One region of the Pantoea deleyi genome, then DNA from elsewhere that is predicted to be linked to it. Evidence: predicted binding sites of a transcription regulator. Region 1 holds the regulator's gene; each other region holds the start of a gene.

The links. Region 1 encodes sigma-54, which starts transcription at its own class of promoters, with help from an activator protein. Its sites were predicted from a motif close to GTTGGCACANNTTTCGCTNT; they were not measured.
Region 2: a site for sigma-54 is predicted at 1,387-1,406, ahead of J1C59_RS02265 (gamma carbonic anhydrase family protein). Genes of this name have one in related genera too.
Region 3: a site for sigma-54 is predicted at 1,697-1,716, ahead of glnA (glutamate--ammonia ligase). Genes of this name have one in related genera too.
Region 4: a site for sigma-54 is predicted at 2,560-2,579, ahead of J1C59_RS14790 (gamma-glutamyltransferase family protein). Genes of this name have one in related genera too.

Annotation. Positions count from the first base shown of each region.
Region 1 is NZ_CP071405.1:3,519,696-3,523,908, reverse strand. Features, by position in the region: gene npr (PTS phosphocarrier protein NPr) at 1-95, opposite strand, end outside; gene rapZ (RNase adapter RapZ) at 92-946, opposite strand; gene ptsN (PTS IIA-like nitrogen regulatory protein PtsN) at 994-1,473, opposite strand; gene hpf (ribosome hibernation promoting factor) at 1,628-1,915, opposite strand; gene rpoN (RNA polymerase factor sigma-54) at 1,937-3,370, opposite strand; gene lptB (LPS export ABC transporter ATP-binding protein) at 3,419-4,144, opposite strand; gene lptA (lipopolysaccharide ABC transporter substrate-binding protein LptA) at 4,150-4,213, opposite strand, start outside.
Region 2 is NZ_CP071405.1:465,815-470,027, reverse strand. Features, by position in the region: rRNA gene J1C59_RS02270 (16S ribosomal RNA) at 1-1,190, opposite strand, end outside; gene J1C59_RS02265 (gamma carbonic anhydrase family protein) at 1,681-2,235, shown strand; gene J1C59_RS02260 (DUF1488 family protein) at 2,202-2,459, opposite strand; gene aroE (shikimate dehydrogenase) at 2,456-3,274, opposite strand; gene tsaC (L-threonylcarbamoyladenylate synthase type 1 TsaC) at 3,278-3,850, opposite strand; gene J1C59_RS02245 (DNA topoisomerase family protein) at 3,857-4,213, opposite strand, start outside.
Region 3 is NZ_CP071405.1:96,611-100,823, forward strand. Features, by position in the region: gene glnA (glutamate--ammonia ligase) at 139-1,548, opposite strand; gene typA (ribosome-dependent GTPase TypA) at 1,986-3,809, shown strand; gene yihX (glucose-1-phosphatase) at 4,020-4,213, shown strand, end outside.
Region 4 is NZ_CP071405.1:3,112,687-3,116,899, reverse strand. Features, by position in the region: gene J1C59_RS14800 (AtzE family amidohydrolase) at 1-746, opposite strand, end outside; gene hpxX (oxalurate catabolism protein HpxX) at 743-925, opposite strand; gene J1C59_RS14790 (gamma-glutamyltransferase family protein) at 938-2,524, opposite strand; gene hpxU (MurR/RpiR family transcriptional regulator HpxU) at 2,663-3,502, shown strand; gene J1C59_RS14780 (transporter substrate-binding domain-containing protein) at 3,694-4,213, shown strand, end outside.

The sequences.
Region 1 (4,213 bases):
GCGTCAAAGCTCTGCACCAGCTCAAAGAGCTTCATTGCCGGACGGGCGTGCATACCCAGCTTATTCCTGATTTCTACAGTTTGTCTGACGGTCATGATTTGCGCTTTTCCAGCGTGCGATGGCGTGACTGTACATTCTTACCGCGTGAACGGAAGTAATCGGCCAGCTGCTCGGCAATATAGACGGAGCGATGTTTACCGCCGGTACAGCCAATCGCCACGGTAAGATAGCTACGGTTGTTGGTTTCCAGCATCGGCAGCCAGAGTTCTAAATAGCTGCGCGTCTGGTAGATAAAATTGTGTACTTCGGTGTGGCGATCGAGGAAGGCGGCTACCGGACGATCGAGGCCGGTCATCGGTCGCAGCTTGGGATCCCAGTGTGGATTGGGCAGAAAGCGTACGTCAAACACATAGTCTGCATCAATGGGGATGCCATGCTTGAAGCCGAAGGATTCAAACACCATGGTCAGCTCGCGTTCGCGCTTGCCCAGCAGGCGGGTACGCAGCATCTCGGCCAGCTCATGCACCGACATCTCGGAGGTGTCGATGATCAGGTCGGCGCGGGAGCGCAGCGGCTCCAGCAGATCGCTCTCTTCGTCAATCGCGCTCTCCAGCGACAGGTTCTTGCTGGAAAGCGGGTGCAGACGGCGCGTATCGCTGTAACGCCGAATCAGGGTATTGCGATCGGCGTCGAGAAAAAGCAGCTGCGGTGAAAAGGAGTCGGGCAGATTATTCAGCGCGGTTTCGAAAATTTCAGGGGATTCAGGCATGTTCCGGACATCGATACTGACCGCCGCCGAAATATTGCGCTCAGCCAGCGAGTTCGCTAACTCAGGCAGCAGCACGACCGGCAGGTTGTCGACGCAGTAGAATCCCATATCTTCCAGCGCACGGAGCGCCACTGACTTCCCCGAGCCTGAACGACCGCTAACGATCATCAGCACCATGACCTTCTCTCCCGTTTTAAAACCGGCACCCGGCCGGTAAAGACGCGTTACTGCTCTGTCTGGATTTCCGTAATAATGGCGTAGAGCTCTTCATCACTCTGCGCCGCGCGCAGACGGCGGCAGACCGTTTTATCTGCCAGACGTTTTGCCACCAGTGAAAGGGTGTGCAGGTGCGTTTTGCACTGGTCAGCCGGCACCAGTAAGGCAAACAGCAGATCGACCGGCTGGTTATCGACGGCATCGAACGCAATCGGCTGTTCGAGGCTGATAAAGACCCCGACCGCACGCAGCGTATCCTCTTCCAGCTTGCCGTGAGGAATGGCGATACCGTTGCCGATACCGGTACTGCCCATGCGTTCACGGGTCAGGATCGCTTCAAAAAGCGTCTGGTGCGGCAGGTTGAGCTGCTTTGCGGCCAGTTCGCTGATGATTTCCAGCGCACGTTTTTTGCTCTGGCAGTGTACGCCGCTGCGGGTGCAGTCAGGCGAAAGCACCGTGCTCAATTCCAGTGTAAGATCGTTGTTCATTATCGTTTCACTTGCGAGTTCACCAGGCCATTCACCGCCAGCGCGTCCAGACGCGGGAGACAAACGGCGCCTCTGCTCAGATGACAAAACGGGGCGGATTATCCGCCCCATCCTGTCGGCTCTGCGCGGCAGGCGCGCGTAGCTGGCGTGAAGGTTAGTGTTTTTTCAGTTTATCTTTGTGTTTGGTCAGCTGACGGGCGAGCTTGTCGATCAGCCCGTCAATGGCCGCATACATATCTTCCGCTTCCGATGTGGCGTGCAGCTCGCCACCGTTCACGTGAAGCGTTGCGTCCGCCACCTGAGTGACTTTCTCAACTTTCAGGACAATATAGACCTGATTGATATGTTCGAAATAGTGTTCCAGTTTGGCAAATTTACCGTTGACGAATTCACGCAGAGGTTCGGTGATTTCAACGTGTTGCCCGGTCAGGTTCAGCTGCATAGGTCTTCCTTCTCATTTCTGTCAAACCAGCTGTTTACGCTGGTTCGATGGCGGGATGGACAAAGACTCACGATATTTGGCGACGGTTCGCCGTGCCACCATAATCCCCTGATCAGATAACATGGAGGTCAGTTTACTGTCGCTCAAGGGTTTGGCTGGATTTTCCGCCGAAATTAATTTTTTCACCAGCGCCCGGATCGCCGTCGAAGAGGCTTCACCGCCACCTTCGGTATTGACGTGACTGGAGAAAAAGTACTTCAGTTCGAAGATCCCCCGCGGGCTGTGCAGATACTTCTGCGTCGTCACACGGGAAATGGTCGACTCGTGCATCTCAACGGCCTGGGCGATATCGGCCAGCACCATCGGACGCATAAACTCTTCACCCTGCTCGAAAAACGCCTGCTGCTGTTCAACGATACAGCGCGTCACCTTCAGCAGCGTATCGTTGCGGCTCTCCAGGCTCTTGATCAGCCAGCGCGCTTCCTGCAGATTACTGCGGATGAACTGGCTGTCGCTTTCGTTGCGCGTGGCGCCACCCATCGCGGCATAGTGCTGGTTGATCTTCAGGCGCGGCACGCTGTCGGCGTTCAGTTCAACCGTCCAGCGGCTGCCGACCTTGCGCACCAGCACGTCGGGAATGACATACTCCGGTTCGCCGGTGTTAATCGACTGGCCCGGACGCGGATCCAGCGACTGAATCAGCAGCATCGCCTCTTTCAGCACCTCTTCCTTCAGGCGCGTCACCCGCATCAGGCTGCGAAAATCGTGATTCGCCAGCAGGTCAAGATGTTCGCCGACGATCAGGCGCGCCTCTGCCAGCATCGGCGTTTCGGGCGCATACTGCGAAAGCTGCACCAGCAGACAGTCACGCAGGTCGCGCGCGCCGACGCCGATCGGGTCGAAGCGCTGGATGCGTTTCAGCACCGCTTCCACTTCATCCACTTCCAGCTCGTCGTTGCCGATGCTGTCCAGGATCTCTTCAAGCGAAACGGTAAGATACCCGGTGTCATCGATAGCGTCGACGATAGAGGTCGCAATCGCGCGATCGGTGTCACTGAACGGCGTCAGCCCGACCTGCCACATCAGATAATCCTGCAGGGACTGGGTGGTCTCGCCCTGATAGACCGGTAACTCATCATCCTGATAGTCGGTGCCGGTGCCTGACGGCGTGCCAGCCGTGTAGATCTCATCCCAGGTGGCATCCAGCGGCAGTTCATCGGGCATCTCTTTCTGCTCAAGGGCTTCGCGGGTGTCCAGCGCCTCGGCCTCGGACGATTCCCGGGCGTCGATCTCTTCGTGCAGTTCGGTCTGCTCAAGCAGCGGATTGCTTTCCAGTGCAAGCTGTAACTCCTGCTGGAGTTCAAGCGTAGAGAGCTGCAGCAGACGAATGGCCTGCTGCAGTTGTGGCGTCATTGCCAGCTGTTGGCTGAACCTGAGTTGTAAACCTTGCTTCATAGACAGGATGGTAGTTCCCAGGTAAACATCAGTATTAACGACACCTTATCAGAGTCTGAACTCTTCACCCAAATAAACCCGCTTCACCTGCTCATCGGCGAGGATTTCGTTCGGGGTTCCGTGCGCAATCAGGTGGCCCTGGCTGACGATGTAAGCCCGCTCACAGACCGCTAAGGTTTCACGCACGTTGTGGTCGGTGATCAGCACGCCCAGGCCGCTGTCACGCAGATGCTCGATGATCTTTTTGATGTCGATAACGGAGATCGGGTCAACACCAGCAAAGGGCTCATCCAGCAGGATAAACTTCGGGTTGGCCGCCAGCGCACGCGCGATCTCAACACGACGGCGTTCACCGCCCGACAGCGCCTGGCCCATGCTGTCGCGCAGGTGTTCGATGTGGAACTCTTCCATCAGTTCGCGGGCGCGATCCTGACGCTGCTCTTCCGTCAGATCGTCGCGGATCTGCAGGACGGCCATCAGGTTATCGTAGACGCTCAGGCGACGGAAAATAGAGGCTTCCTGCGGCAGATAGCCGATGCCGCGACGTGCGCGGGCGTGCAGTGGCAGGATGCTGATATCTTCATCATCGATGACAATACGACCCGCGTCGCGGGGCACGATCCCCACCACCATGTAAAAGGTGGTGGTCTTACCGGCACCGTTCGGGCCCAGCAGGCCGACAATCTCGCCGGACTTTACCTGCAGACTGACATCTTCTACCACGCGACGGCCTTTATAGGCCTTCGCCAGGTTTTCTGCGATTAATGTGGCCATAGCTATCAGTTACTCTTCTTTCCGCTGGTGGACGAACCTTTATCCTGAAGTTGCGACGGCACCAGGACG
Region 2 (4,213 bases), 930 kb from region 1:
GTCATCCCCACCTTCCTCCGGTTTATCACCGGCAGTCTCCTTTGAGTTCCCGACCGAATCGCTGGCAACAAAGGATAAGGGTTGCGCTCGTTGCGGGACTTAACCCAACATTTCACAACACGAGCTGACGACAGCCATGCAGCACCTGTCTCAGCGTTCCCGAAGGCACCGGGGCATCTCTGCCCCGTTCGCTGGATGTCAAGAGTAGGTAAGGTTCTTCGCGTTGCATCGAATTAAACCACATGCTCCACCGCTTGTGCGGGCCCCCGTCAATTCATTTGAGTTTTAACCTTGCGGCCGTACTCCCCAGGCGGTCGACTTAACGCGTTAGCTCCGGAAGCCACTCCTCAAGGGAACAACCTCCAAGTCGACATCGTTTACGGCGTGGACTACCAGGGTATCTAATCCTGTTTGCTCCCCACGCTTTCGCACCTGAGCGTCAGTCTTCGTCCAGGGGGCCGCCTTCGCCACCGGTATTCCTCCAGATCTCTACGCATTTCACCGCTACACCTGGAATTCTACCCCCCTCTACGAGACTCAAGCCTGCCAGTTTCAAATGCAGTTCCCAGGTTAAGCCCGGGGATTTCACATCTGACTTAACAGACCGCCTGCGTGCGCTTTACGCCCAGTAATTCCGATTAACGCTTGCACCCTCCGTATTACCGCGGCTGCTGGCACGGAGTTAGCCGGTGCTTCTTCTGCGGGTAACGTCAATCGGCGCGGTTATTAACCGCACCGCCTTCCTCCCCGCTGAAAGTACTTTACAACCCGAAGGCCTTCTTCATACACGCGGCATGGCTGCATCAGGCTTGCGCCCATTGTGCAATATTCCCCACTGCTGCCTCCCGTAGGAGTCTGGACCGTGTCTCAGTTCCAGTGTGGCTGGTCATCCTCTCAGACCAGCTAGGGATCGTCGCCTAGGTGGGCCATTACCCCGCCTACTAGCTAATCCCATCTGGGTTCATCCGATAGTGAGAGGCCCGAAGGTCCCCCTCTTTGGTCTTGCGACGTTATGCGGTATTAGCCACCGTTTCCAGTGGTTATCCCCCTCTATCGGGCAGATCCCCAGACATTACTCACCCGTCCGCCACTCGTCACCCGAGAGCAAGCTCTCTGTGCTACCGTCCGACTTGCATGTGTTAGGCCTGCCGCCAGCGTTCAATCTGAGCCATGATCAAACTCTTCAATTTAAAGTTTGATTTGCCGGAACAAGTCCAGCGATGCTCATCTGTAAAACGTCATAATGAATTTCATTATGTGTTCACTCGTGAGGCTTAATATTTTTTGCGTCCGGAGACGCTGATATCAATCCTGCGAGTGCCCACACAGATTGTCTGATAAATTGTTAAAGAGCAGTGCGAACAGTGCGTTAGCGTCCTGTCGCGAGGTGGCGTATATTACGCTTTCCTCCTTCAGAGTCAACCTCTTTTTTCAGAAGTTTTCTCCGGCGGCGCAGTCTCCTGTGCCTCTCAGCCCGTTTCCCGTTGCCGGTGTGCCGTGTTGATGGAGGCGCATTATAGGGATCCCGTTTCAGAGCACAACCCTTTTTTTGGATCTTTTTTCTGAATGGTTATAAATGATCCAGATTGATGAGATCGCCAGCGATCCAGGCCAGAATGGGCTTGTCAGCTGGTTGAAATCGCATCAGGCTGAACTGTAAACACGATAAAGGAGAACATAATGAGTTCCGCTCTACGTCCCTATAAACATCTTTTTCCGCAAACCGGTCAGCGCGTCATGGTGGATCCCAGCAGTGTCGTCGTCGGCGATGTGATTATGGAGGATGACGTCAGCATCTGGCCGCTGGTTGCTATCCGGGGTGATGTGAATCAGGTGCGCATTGGCGCCCGCACCAATGTCCAGGATGGCAGTGTTCTGCATGTGACGCACAAATCCGCATCTAATCCACAGGGCTTCCCGCTGATTATTGGCGAGGATGTCACGGTCGGACATAAAGCCATGCTTCACGGCTGCACCATTGGGAATCGTGTGCTGGTTGGTATGGGATCGATTCTGCTCGATGGCGTGATAGTAGAAGAAGAGGTGATGATTGGCGCGGGCAGTCTGGTGCCGCCGGGTAAAAGACTGGAGAGCGGCTATCTCTATCTGGGGAGTCCGGTCAGACAGATCAGGCCGCTGAATGAGAGTGAGAAAGAAGGTTTACGCTATTCCGCTAACAACTACGTTACCTGGAAGGATGACTACCTGGCTGGCGATAACCAGATCCAGCCCTGATCATCAATACGATCCTGACGTATTGCCGCTTCGGCTTCATCTTCCAGATCCCAGCGATGGTGCTGAAACAGCGCCATCGCCTCCCCTTCACCAAAACGCGCCACCAGCGCCGCAGCGCCGATGGCACAGTTCAGCCGCATGCCGTTTACCAGCACCGGGAAACAGACAGCATTCCGTTCCGCGTTATAGGTTTCCTCATCCGGAAACTGGATAGCCTGATTCACGGTTGCATGGCCTGCTTAAGCTGAACGATGACCGGCGCAATTTCCGGCATCACACCGTGCCACAGATAGAAGGCATGGGCGGCCTGGCCAACCAGCATGCCCACGCCATCGGCAAGATGCTGCGCGCCGTGCGCCTGGCACCAGTGCAAAAACGGCGTCAGCCCGCTTTGATAGAACATGTCATAGCAGCGCACCCCGGGATGGATGAGTTCCGCAGGTAAAGGCGGTGTCTTCCCCTCTACGCCGCTTGAGGTGGCATTAATGATTAAGTCGAAGTGCTGATCTGCTAACTGGTCGAAATCAGAGGCGCGGAGGGTGCCATGCTTATTGAACAGGCTGACCAGCTCTTCTGCCCGCGCGGCGGTGCGGTTGACCACCGTCAGTGTGACCCCTGATGAAAGCAGCGGCAGGATGACTCCACGCGCCGCGCCGCCGGCGCCCACCAGCAATACCTTGTCACCGGCAGTGATCATCCCCAGCCGTTCAAGATCGCTTAGCAGGCCAATACCATCCGTATTGTCGCCCTGGATTAGCCCATCGCTGAGTTTCTTCACCGTATTTACCGCGCCGGATAGCGCGGCACGTTCAGTGAGCCGATCGGCAAATTCAAATGCCTGCTGTTTGAAAGGCAACGTCACGTTGGCACCACGTCCGCCCTGTTCAAAAAAAGCCGTCAGCGCCTGAGGAAATCCCTCCATCGGCGCGCAGATACGGCCATAGCGGTGTTCGATGCCCGTCTGTTCAGCGAAAGCCTGATGGATCAGCGGAGATTTACTGTGGTTGATCGGATTACCGAAAACGGCGAAGTGGTCCATACATTAACCCTGACGTATAAGTTCGCCGCTGATGACATCGCGGATTTCGGAAGGATTGAGTCGTCCACCTGTCTTTCCAGACAGCACCGGGAAATGCTCGCCAAACTGGCGCTTCACCTCTTCTGCCGTGCGGCAGGGAGGCAGACCGGTCAGATTTGCGCTGGTCGATACCAGCGGTTTGCCGAATGCCCGGCAAATCGCCTGCACATCCGGATGGTCGCTGACACGGATCGCCAGTGAATCAAACTGTCCGGTAAGCCAGCGCGGCGTCTGAGGCGGAACGGGGACAACGAACGTGACCGGGCCAGGCCAGCATGCAAACATCCGTTCCCGCTGGGTTACAGAGAGTTCGCGCGCGGAGATGTAAGGCTCCAGCTGGCTGTAGTCAGCCGCGATCAGAATCAGCCCCTTCTCTACCGGACGCTGTTTCAGCGCCAGCAGAGCCATAACGGCGGATTCACTGTCAGGGTCACAGCCCAGACCAAATACGGCTTCAGTGGGATAGGCGATGACCGCCTGTCGATTCAGCTGCTCTAAGCAGGTTTCAAGCGAATCGGCGAGGTGTTGATTTTCCATGAACGATCAATTCTCTTCAGTAATGGCTTTGCCACAACGCTTACTGGCGCAGAAGCGTTTCACGCCCTGCGCCGTCTTTTTCTCAACTAACAGCGGATACTGGCAATAAGGACAGACTCCGGCAACGGGGGTCAGGTTTACGACAAACTGGCAGGCCGGATAGCGATCGCAGGAGTGAAACGTTTTGCCATAGCGGGAGCGGCGCTGAACCAGGTGGCCTTCATGACACTGCGGACAGGCCAGCGTGGTTTCATCCGGCTTGTCGATGGTTTCCGTATATCCGCATTCCGGATAGTGGCTGCAGCCAATGAACATGCCAAAACGCCCCTGCCGCAGCACTTTATCTGCGCCGCATTCAGGACA
Region 3 (4,213 bases), 560 kb from region 1:
ACCACGTTCCTCTGCACTAAATAGGTGCATTTTACTCTTTAAGCCGGAAAGGGCGCGAATGAACGGTGAATTCGCGGAGAAAAAAGCCCATCCGAAGATGGGCTAAAAGTTTCCACGGCAACAAAAACGTCTGACCAGTTAAACGCTGTAGTAAAGCTCGAACTCAACCGGGTGTGGCGTCATGCGAACGCGGTCCATCTCTGTTTTACGCAGTTCGATGTAAGCGTCGATTGATTCGTCAGTGAACACACCGCCACGGGTCAGGAACTCGCGGTCTTCGTTCAGTGCATTCAGGGCTTCTTCCAGAGAGCCTGCAACTTTTGGAATCTCAGCTTCTTCTTCCGGTGGCAGGTCATACAGGTTTTTATCCATCGCATCGCCAGGATGGATCTTGTTGATGATGCCATCCAGGCCAGCCATCAGCAGCGCGGTGAACGCCAGGTATGGGTTAGCCGCTGGATCCGGGAAGCGCGCTTCGATACGACGGGCTTTCGGGCTGGCAACAACCGGAATACGGATAGAGGCAGAACGGTTACGGGCTGAGTAAGCCAGCATGACCGGTGCTTCGTAACCCGGAACCAGACGCTTGTAGGAGTTGGTGGTCGGGTTCGCCAGGGCGTTGATTGCTTTAGCGTGTTTGATGATACCGCCGATGTAGAACAGGGCCATTTCAGACAGGCCGCCGTACTTATCGCCGGCAAACAGGTTCTGGCCACCTTTAGAAAGGGACATGTGGCAGTGCATGCCTGAACCGTTGTCGCCAAACATAGGCTTCGGCATGAAGGTCGCGGTTTTGCCGTACGCGTGCGCGACGTTGTGAACGACATATTTGTAGATCTGAATTTCGTCCGCTTTCTTGGTCATGGTGTTGAAGCGGGTAGCCACTTCGTTCTGACCCGCGGTGGCCACTTCGTGGTGATGCGCTTCAACGACCAGGCCCATCTGCTCCATGGTCAGACACATGGCAGAACGGATGTCCTGTGATGAGTCAACCGGGGGAACCGGGAAGTAGCCGCCTTTCAGACCTGGACGGTGACCTTTGTTACCGCCTTCATACTCTTTACCGGTGTTCCATGCGGCTTCGATATCGTCGATAGCAACATGTGAACCGGAGGTTGATGAACCGAAACGGATGTCATCAAACAGGAAGAATTCAGGTTCGGGTCCAAACAGCACGGTATCAGCGATGCCGGAAGAGCGCAGGAAATCTTCCGCGCGCTTGGCGATGGAGCGTGGATCGCGATCGTAGCCCTGCATGGTGCCTGGCTCAAGAATGTCACAACGGATGATCAGCGTAGAATCTTCGAAGAAAGGATCCATGACCGCGGTGGTCGCGTCAGGCATCAGCACCATGTCTGATTCGTTGATGCCTTTCCAGCCGCCGATAGAGGAACCATCGAACATTTTGCCTTCTTCGAAGAAGTCAGCGTTAACCTGGTGAGCAGGGATCGTAACGTGCTGTTCTTTACCTTTGGTATCGGTAAAACGCAGGTCAACAAACTTAACTTCATGCTCGTTCATCATCGAGAGAACGTGTTCAGCGGACATACTCAACTCTCCTGGAAATGGTCTTTCATTATCTACATGGCGAGGAAACGTCGTTTCCGGAAGGCGTGGCGGGAAACTGCTTCCTGCTCCATCTCTTCCGGCACGCTCTTCAACCGACATCTGACTGGCGTTTACGCTTAAACAGACTAAAGCGAATTCTGTGCCAACTTTTTTGATGTTGCTTAAATCGCCTTGTGCTGCACCTTTTTGTCATAAAGCGGCTGCACCACGATGGTTTTAGCGCACCAAAATGGTGCTGGTGAGTGCACTTTGAGCACTATTTTGGTGCGCAGGACCAACTTAGTGCATTTTCTGCACCGGGAACAGTGCGAATTTGCGCCAATGCAATAAACTTTCAGTGAAAAGTGTGATCGTGTTCAGTCTTCCGCTTAATCCGTGTACAATAGCGCGCTATTTCTAATGCCTGAGGCAAAGCTGTGATCGAAAATTTGCGTAACATCGCCATCATCGCGCACGTTGACCATGGAAAGACCACCCTGGTTGACAAACTGCTGCAACAATCCGGTACTTTTGATGCCCGTACCGAAGCAACCGAGCGTGTGATGGACTCCAATGATTTGGAGAAAGAGCGTGGGATTACCATCCTCGCAAAAAACACCGCCATTAAGTGGAATGACTACCGTATCAACATCGTTGATACCCCAGGACACGCCGACTTCGGTGGTGAAGTTGAGCGCGTCATGTCCATGGTGGACTCGGTGCTGCTGGTTGTAGATGCGATGGATGGCCCTATGCCGCAAACCCGCTTCGTGACCAAAAAAGCGTTCGCGCATGGTCTGAAGCCGATTGTGGTTATCAACAAAGTAGACCGCCCTGGCGCGCGTCCGGACTGGGTTGTGGATCAGGTCTTCGACCTGTTCGTTAACCTGGATGCGACCGACGAGCAGCTCGACTTCCCTATCATTTTCGCCTCTGCGCTGAATGGTATTGCGGGTCTGGAGCACACCGACATGGCTGACGATATGACCCCGCTGTATCAGGCAATCGTCGACCACGTTTCTCCGCCTCAGGTTGAGGTTGAAGCGCCACTGCAGATGCAAATCTCTCAGCTGGACTACAACAACTACCTGGGCGTGATCGGTATCGGCCGTATCAAACGCGGTAAAGTGAAGCCTAACCAGCAGGTCACTATCATCGATAGCGAAGGCAAAACCCGTAACGGTAAAGTCGGCAAAGTCCTGACGCACCTGGGTCTTGAGCGTATCGACAGCGACCTGGCCGAAGCAGGCGATATCATCGCCATCACCGGTCTGGGCGAGCTGAACATCTCTGACACTATCTGTGATCCACAGAACGTGCAGGCGCTGCCGGCACTGAGCGTCGATGAGCCTACCGTAACCATGTTCTTCAACGTCAACACCTCACCGTTCTGCGGTAAAGAAGGTAAGTATGTGACGTCACGTCAGATCCTTGAGCGTCTGAACAAAGAACTGGTTCACAACGTGGCACTGCGCGTTGAAGAAACGGAAGATGCTGACGCGTTCCGCGTTTCAGGTCGTGGTGAGCTTCACCTCTCTGTTCTGATCGAAAACATGCGTCGTGAAGGTTTCGAACTGGCGGTATCCCGTCCGAAAGTTATCTTCCGCGAATTCGAAGGCCGCAAGCAGGAGCCATTCGAAAACGTTACGCTGGATATCGAAGAGACGCATCAGGGTTCCGTTATGCAGGCCATGGGCGAGCGTAAAGGCGACCTGAAAAACATGGATCCGGATGGCAAAGGCCGCGTCCGTCTTGACTACGTGATCCCAAGCCGTGGTCTGATTGGCTTCCGTAACGAATTCATGACCATGACTTCCGGTACTGGTCTGCTCTATTCGACCTTCAGCCACTACGATGACATCCGTCAGGGCGAAGTCGGCCAGCGTCAGAACGGCGTACTGATCTCTAATGGTCAGGGTAAAGCCGTTGCGTTCGCGCTGTTCGGTCTGCAGGATCGCGGTAAGCTGTTCCTGGGTCACGGTGCAGAAGTCTATGAAGGCCAGATTATCGGTATTCACAGCCGTTCTAACGACCTGACCGTTAACTGTCTGACCGGTAAGAAGCTGACCAACATGCGTGCTTCCGGTACCGATGAAGCCACGACGCTGGTTCCACCGCAGAAAATGACGCTGGAACAGGCTATCGAGTTCATCGATGATGATGAACTGGTAGAAGTGACGCCGCTGTCAGTACGTATCCGTAAACGTCACCTGACAGAAAACGACCGTAAACGTGCTTCACGTGGTCCTAAAGACGCATAATTGCGTCTTTAACTGAGAAAAGCTCCGCCATGCGGGGCTTTTTTTTTGCCTGAAGCCCCGCTTTTTTCAGCCGGACCCCGCCCGGCTCATCTGTACTCCCGCACGTTTTGCTCGCCTTCCGGCGTTTACGCTTTTCTCTCCGCGGATGCCTGTTCAGCCTGCACTTTTGCCGCTAGAGTGAATAGTCCAGGGAACCGAGGGAGAGACACCATGCTGTATATCTTTGATTTAGGCAATGTGATTATCGATATCGACTTTAACCGCGTGCTGGGTGTCTGGAGTGATCTGAGTCGTGTGCCGCTGGCGTCGCTGCAAAGCCATTTCCGGATGGATGAGGCATTTGAACAGCATGAGCGCGGCGAGATCAGCGATGAAGATTTCGCACTGGCGCTGTGTGAAAAACT
Region 4 (4,213 bases), 410 kb from region 1:
GTGGCGGCCTGCGGATGATTCGCCTGAAACGCATCAGCGGGATCGGCACCCTGCAACTGGTCATAGACCAGCGCGAGGTCATCCACCCGGCGGGCCAGAGGGCCGATATGGTCCAGGCTGGCGACAAAAGGATGGCTGCCGCTGCGCGAGAGGCGGCCAAAGGTGGGCTTAAGGCCAAAAATGCCGCACAGCGACGCGGGCACCCGAATCGAGCCGTTGGTGTCGGTGCCCAGCGAAAAATGCACCAGCCCGGCGGCCACGGCGGCCGCGGAGCCACCGGACGAGCCGCCCGCCACGCGGCTGAGATCGCGGGGATTGCGCGTCGCACCATAGTGGCTGTTCTCGGTGGTAAAGCCGTAGGCATAGGCATCCATATTCAGCATGCCCGACAGCAGTGCGCCTGCGTCCCGCAGTTTCCCGACAGCAAAGGCATCCGCCTGCGCGGCCGGGCGATCGCGGAACAGGCTGGCCCCGGCCAGCGTGCTGTGCCCCGCCACGTCAAACAGGTTTTTCACGGCATAGGGGATGCCCGCTAGCGGCGGCAGGGGCTCACCACGCTGCCGCTGTGCATCCACGGCGCGGGCTTCCTGCAGCATGCGCGGCCCGGTGACCGCCGTCCAGGCGTTCAGCGCCGGATTGTGCTGCTCAATCGCCTGCAGCGTCAGCTGCGCCACCTCATGCGCACTGATCTCACCCTGGCGGATCGCCCGCTGCAGGGTCTGAATCGAAACGTCACTTAGATTCATGCCTGATAGACTCCTGCCACTTCCAGCCGGTCATCCAGCGGAAACGCCATCAGCGGCGCCGCCATCTCCGCAATGCGCGCAAGCTGGGTCAGCAGCTCGGCGCGCCGGGCCTCATCCAGTTCCAGCTGCAGTATCTGCTCCATATGGCCGATATAGCTGGCCCAGTCGTGTTGATTCATGATTCGCTCCTGTTAAAAACCGGCGGCGCTGCCGTTACTGCGCGGATCGCTGGCGCCTTCGAACATGCCGTTGCTGTGCCGCACGATGGCACCTGCATGGCCCACGGATTCGCTGAAGTCCGGCAGCAGTTCCACCTCGTGTCCCCACTGGCGCAGCCGCGAGACCGTTTCAGCGTCAAAGCGACCTTCCAGTTTCAGCGAGTCGGACGACTGTCCCCAGGTGCGGCCCAGCAGCCAGCGCGGCGCACTCACCGCCTGCTGAAGCGGCAGGCCCTGAATGACATGGCGGGTAAAGATCGCCGCCTGGGTCTGCGGCTGCCCGTCACCGCCCATCGCGCCGTAGACCAGCGTACGGCCATCTTTCAGGCGGGCGGCGGCGGGGTTCAGGGTATGAAACGGCTGCTTACCGGGCGCCAGCGCCAGCAGATGATCCGGGTCGAGGCTGAACGCCGCCCCGCGATTCTGCCAGGTGATCCCGGTGCCGGGCAGCACGACACCGCTGCCAAATTCGTGATAGATGCTCTGAATGAATGAGACTGCCAGACCGCTGCTGTCCATAACGCCCATCCAGACGGTATCGCCCGGACCGCGTCCCTGGCCCCAGGCAGCGGCTTCCCCATCCGCAATCTGGCTGGCCAGCGTGGCAAGGTGGTCGCTGTCCAGCAGCGCCTGCAGATCTTCTTTGACGTGACGCGGATCTGTGATGTGCTGATCGCGCAGCGCAAAGGCTTTTTTGGTGGCCTCCACGATGCGGTGCACCGTCTGCGCGTCATCCGCGCCGGCCATCTCCAGACGATCGGTGATGCCGAGGATCGCCAGCGACACCATGCCCTGGGTGGGCGGGGTGATATTCCAGATGTCGCCTTCGCTGTGACTGAGATGCAGCGGCGTTGTGCGGCGGGCACGATGCTGCTGAAGGTCCGCCAGCGTAACGGGCATACCCAGCGTGGCCATCTCATCGGCCATATGGTGCGCCAGCGCGCCGCGATAGAAGCTGTCGAGCCCCTGTTCGCTCAGCAGACTCAGCGTCTGCGCCAGGGCGGGCTGGGTGAAACGGCTGCCCGGCGGCGGGACGTGGCCGTCGGGCATAAATGTCGCGCTGAAGCCGGGCTGATGCTGCAGCTCATGACAGAATGTGGTGGTCGCGGCGGTCTGCGACGCCGTGACCGGAATACCGTCGGCGGCGTAGCGGATGGCATCCCGCAGCAGGCGCGCCAGCGGCAGCATCGGGCTGCCCATCTCTTCAGAGATCGCCAGCGCCTCCTGCCAGCCACTGACCGTACCGGCGACGGTCAGCGCCGCCTTCGGCCCGCGATGGGGGATCGTCGGGTGATCCGCATAGAAGTCACAGTGGGCCAGCGCACCGGCTGCGCCGCTGGCGTCGATAGCCACCGGCTCGCCATTGGGCGGCAGAATCAGCCAGAAGCCGTCGCCGCCCAGTCCGTTCATATGCGGATAGACCACGGCGATGGTCGCCGCCGCCGCCACCATCGCCTCAATGGCGTTGCCGCCATCACGCAGCACCGCCAGCGCACTTTCACTCGCCAGATGGTGCGGCGTCACCGCCATCCCCTGCGGGGCCATATTGCTCTGAATCATCGTTCACTCGTTCTTCGGGTAACAGAATCTCTGATGAAGCAAGAGCTGTTCCAGTTTTCATCCCGGACAGAGATTGCGGCGGTTAACCTGGCGTAAATTGTGCTAGCTTCTGCTGAAACAAAAGTTACAGGACGGGTTATGAAACAGCTTGATGAACGACTCAGAAGTCACTATCCCCAGCTTTCGCCGCAGGAGCAGCGTATTGCCGACTTCGTTTTTGACCACTTCGACGATCTGATCAGCTACAACAGCGCCGAGCTGGCGCGGCTCAGCGGCGTGTCGAAAGCCACGGTCAGTCGGCTGTTTAAGCGTCTGGGCTATGAAAAATATAAGGATATGCGTGATGAGCTGCGCATCCTGCGTCAGAGCGGCATGCCGCTGACCGATAACCGCGATGCCGTGCAGGGCAACACGCTGCTGGCGCGCCACTACAAGCAGGAGATGGCCAACCTGACGCAGTGGGTCAACAGTCTGGATGCCCGCCAGTTCAGTGAGGTGGTCGGGCAGATGGCGCAGGCGAAGCGCGTCTTTATCATCGGCATGCGCAACGCCTATCCGGTAGCGCTGCACCTGCGTCAGCAGCTGGTGCAGGCGCGTTCCCAGGTGCATATCCTGCCGCAGCCGGGCCAGACGCTGGCTGAGGAGCTGGTGGATATCACCCCGGAAGATATGGTGGTGGTGATGGCGTTTCGTCGTCGTCCCCGCATTATCCGGCCGCTGATGCAGCAGCTTCAGGCCGCTGCGGTGCCGGTGCTGGTGCTGTGTGAGCCGCAGGCGCAGACGGTGATGGCGCTGGCGCGCTGGCAGCTCTGTACGCCGCTGGACAGCGTCTCCGCCTTTGACAGCTACAGCGCCGCCATGAGCCTGGTCAACCTGCTGGCAAACGCGCTGCTGCATGAAACCCTGGCCCAGGGACGTCAGCGTATTCATCAGATCGCGGATCTTTATCAGCAGTTTGACGAGCTGGAGCACCGTTAACAGGCACCCTTTTGGTGCTTTGCCCCATTTCAGTACATCCCCGCACCGGCGTAACTGCCCCGGTTACGCCCGCTTTCCACCCTGAGCCGCCGCGTTTATCGTTTTTTTTCGTGTCAGCCGGGTTGGCACATTAGTTGCAGATTTCAGTTCAAAGAATCTTTTGTTTCACGTTAATCTCACCGGGGTGCATAATGAAAAAAGTTTTGATGGCGGTTGCCGCAGCGGCATTACTGATGGCTCAGGCGGGAAGCGCACTGGCCGATCAACTGCAGGATATTCAGAAGCGCGGGGTCATCCGCGTTGCCGTGCCGCAGGATTTCCCGCCGTTTGGTTCGGTCGGGACCGATCTGCAGCCGCAGGGGTATGACATCGATATGGCGAAATACCTGGCAAAGCAGATGAAACTTAAGTTGCAGCTGGTGCCGGTCAGCAGTGCCAACCGCGTGCCTTACCTGCAGACCGACAAGGTCGATCTGGTGATCTCCAGCATGGGCAAAAACGCCGAGCGGGAAAAAGTGATCGACTTTACCCGCGCCTATGCGCCGTTCTTCCTGGGCGTATTCGGGCCGAAAGGCGATGAAATCAAGGCGGCGTCGGCCCTGAGCGGCAAGTCGATCGGCGTCACGCGCGGGGCGGTCGAGGATATGGTGCTGAGCGACGTGGCGCCAAAAGATGCACAGGTGAAACGTTACGAAGATAACAACACCACGC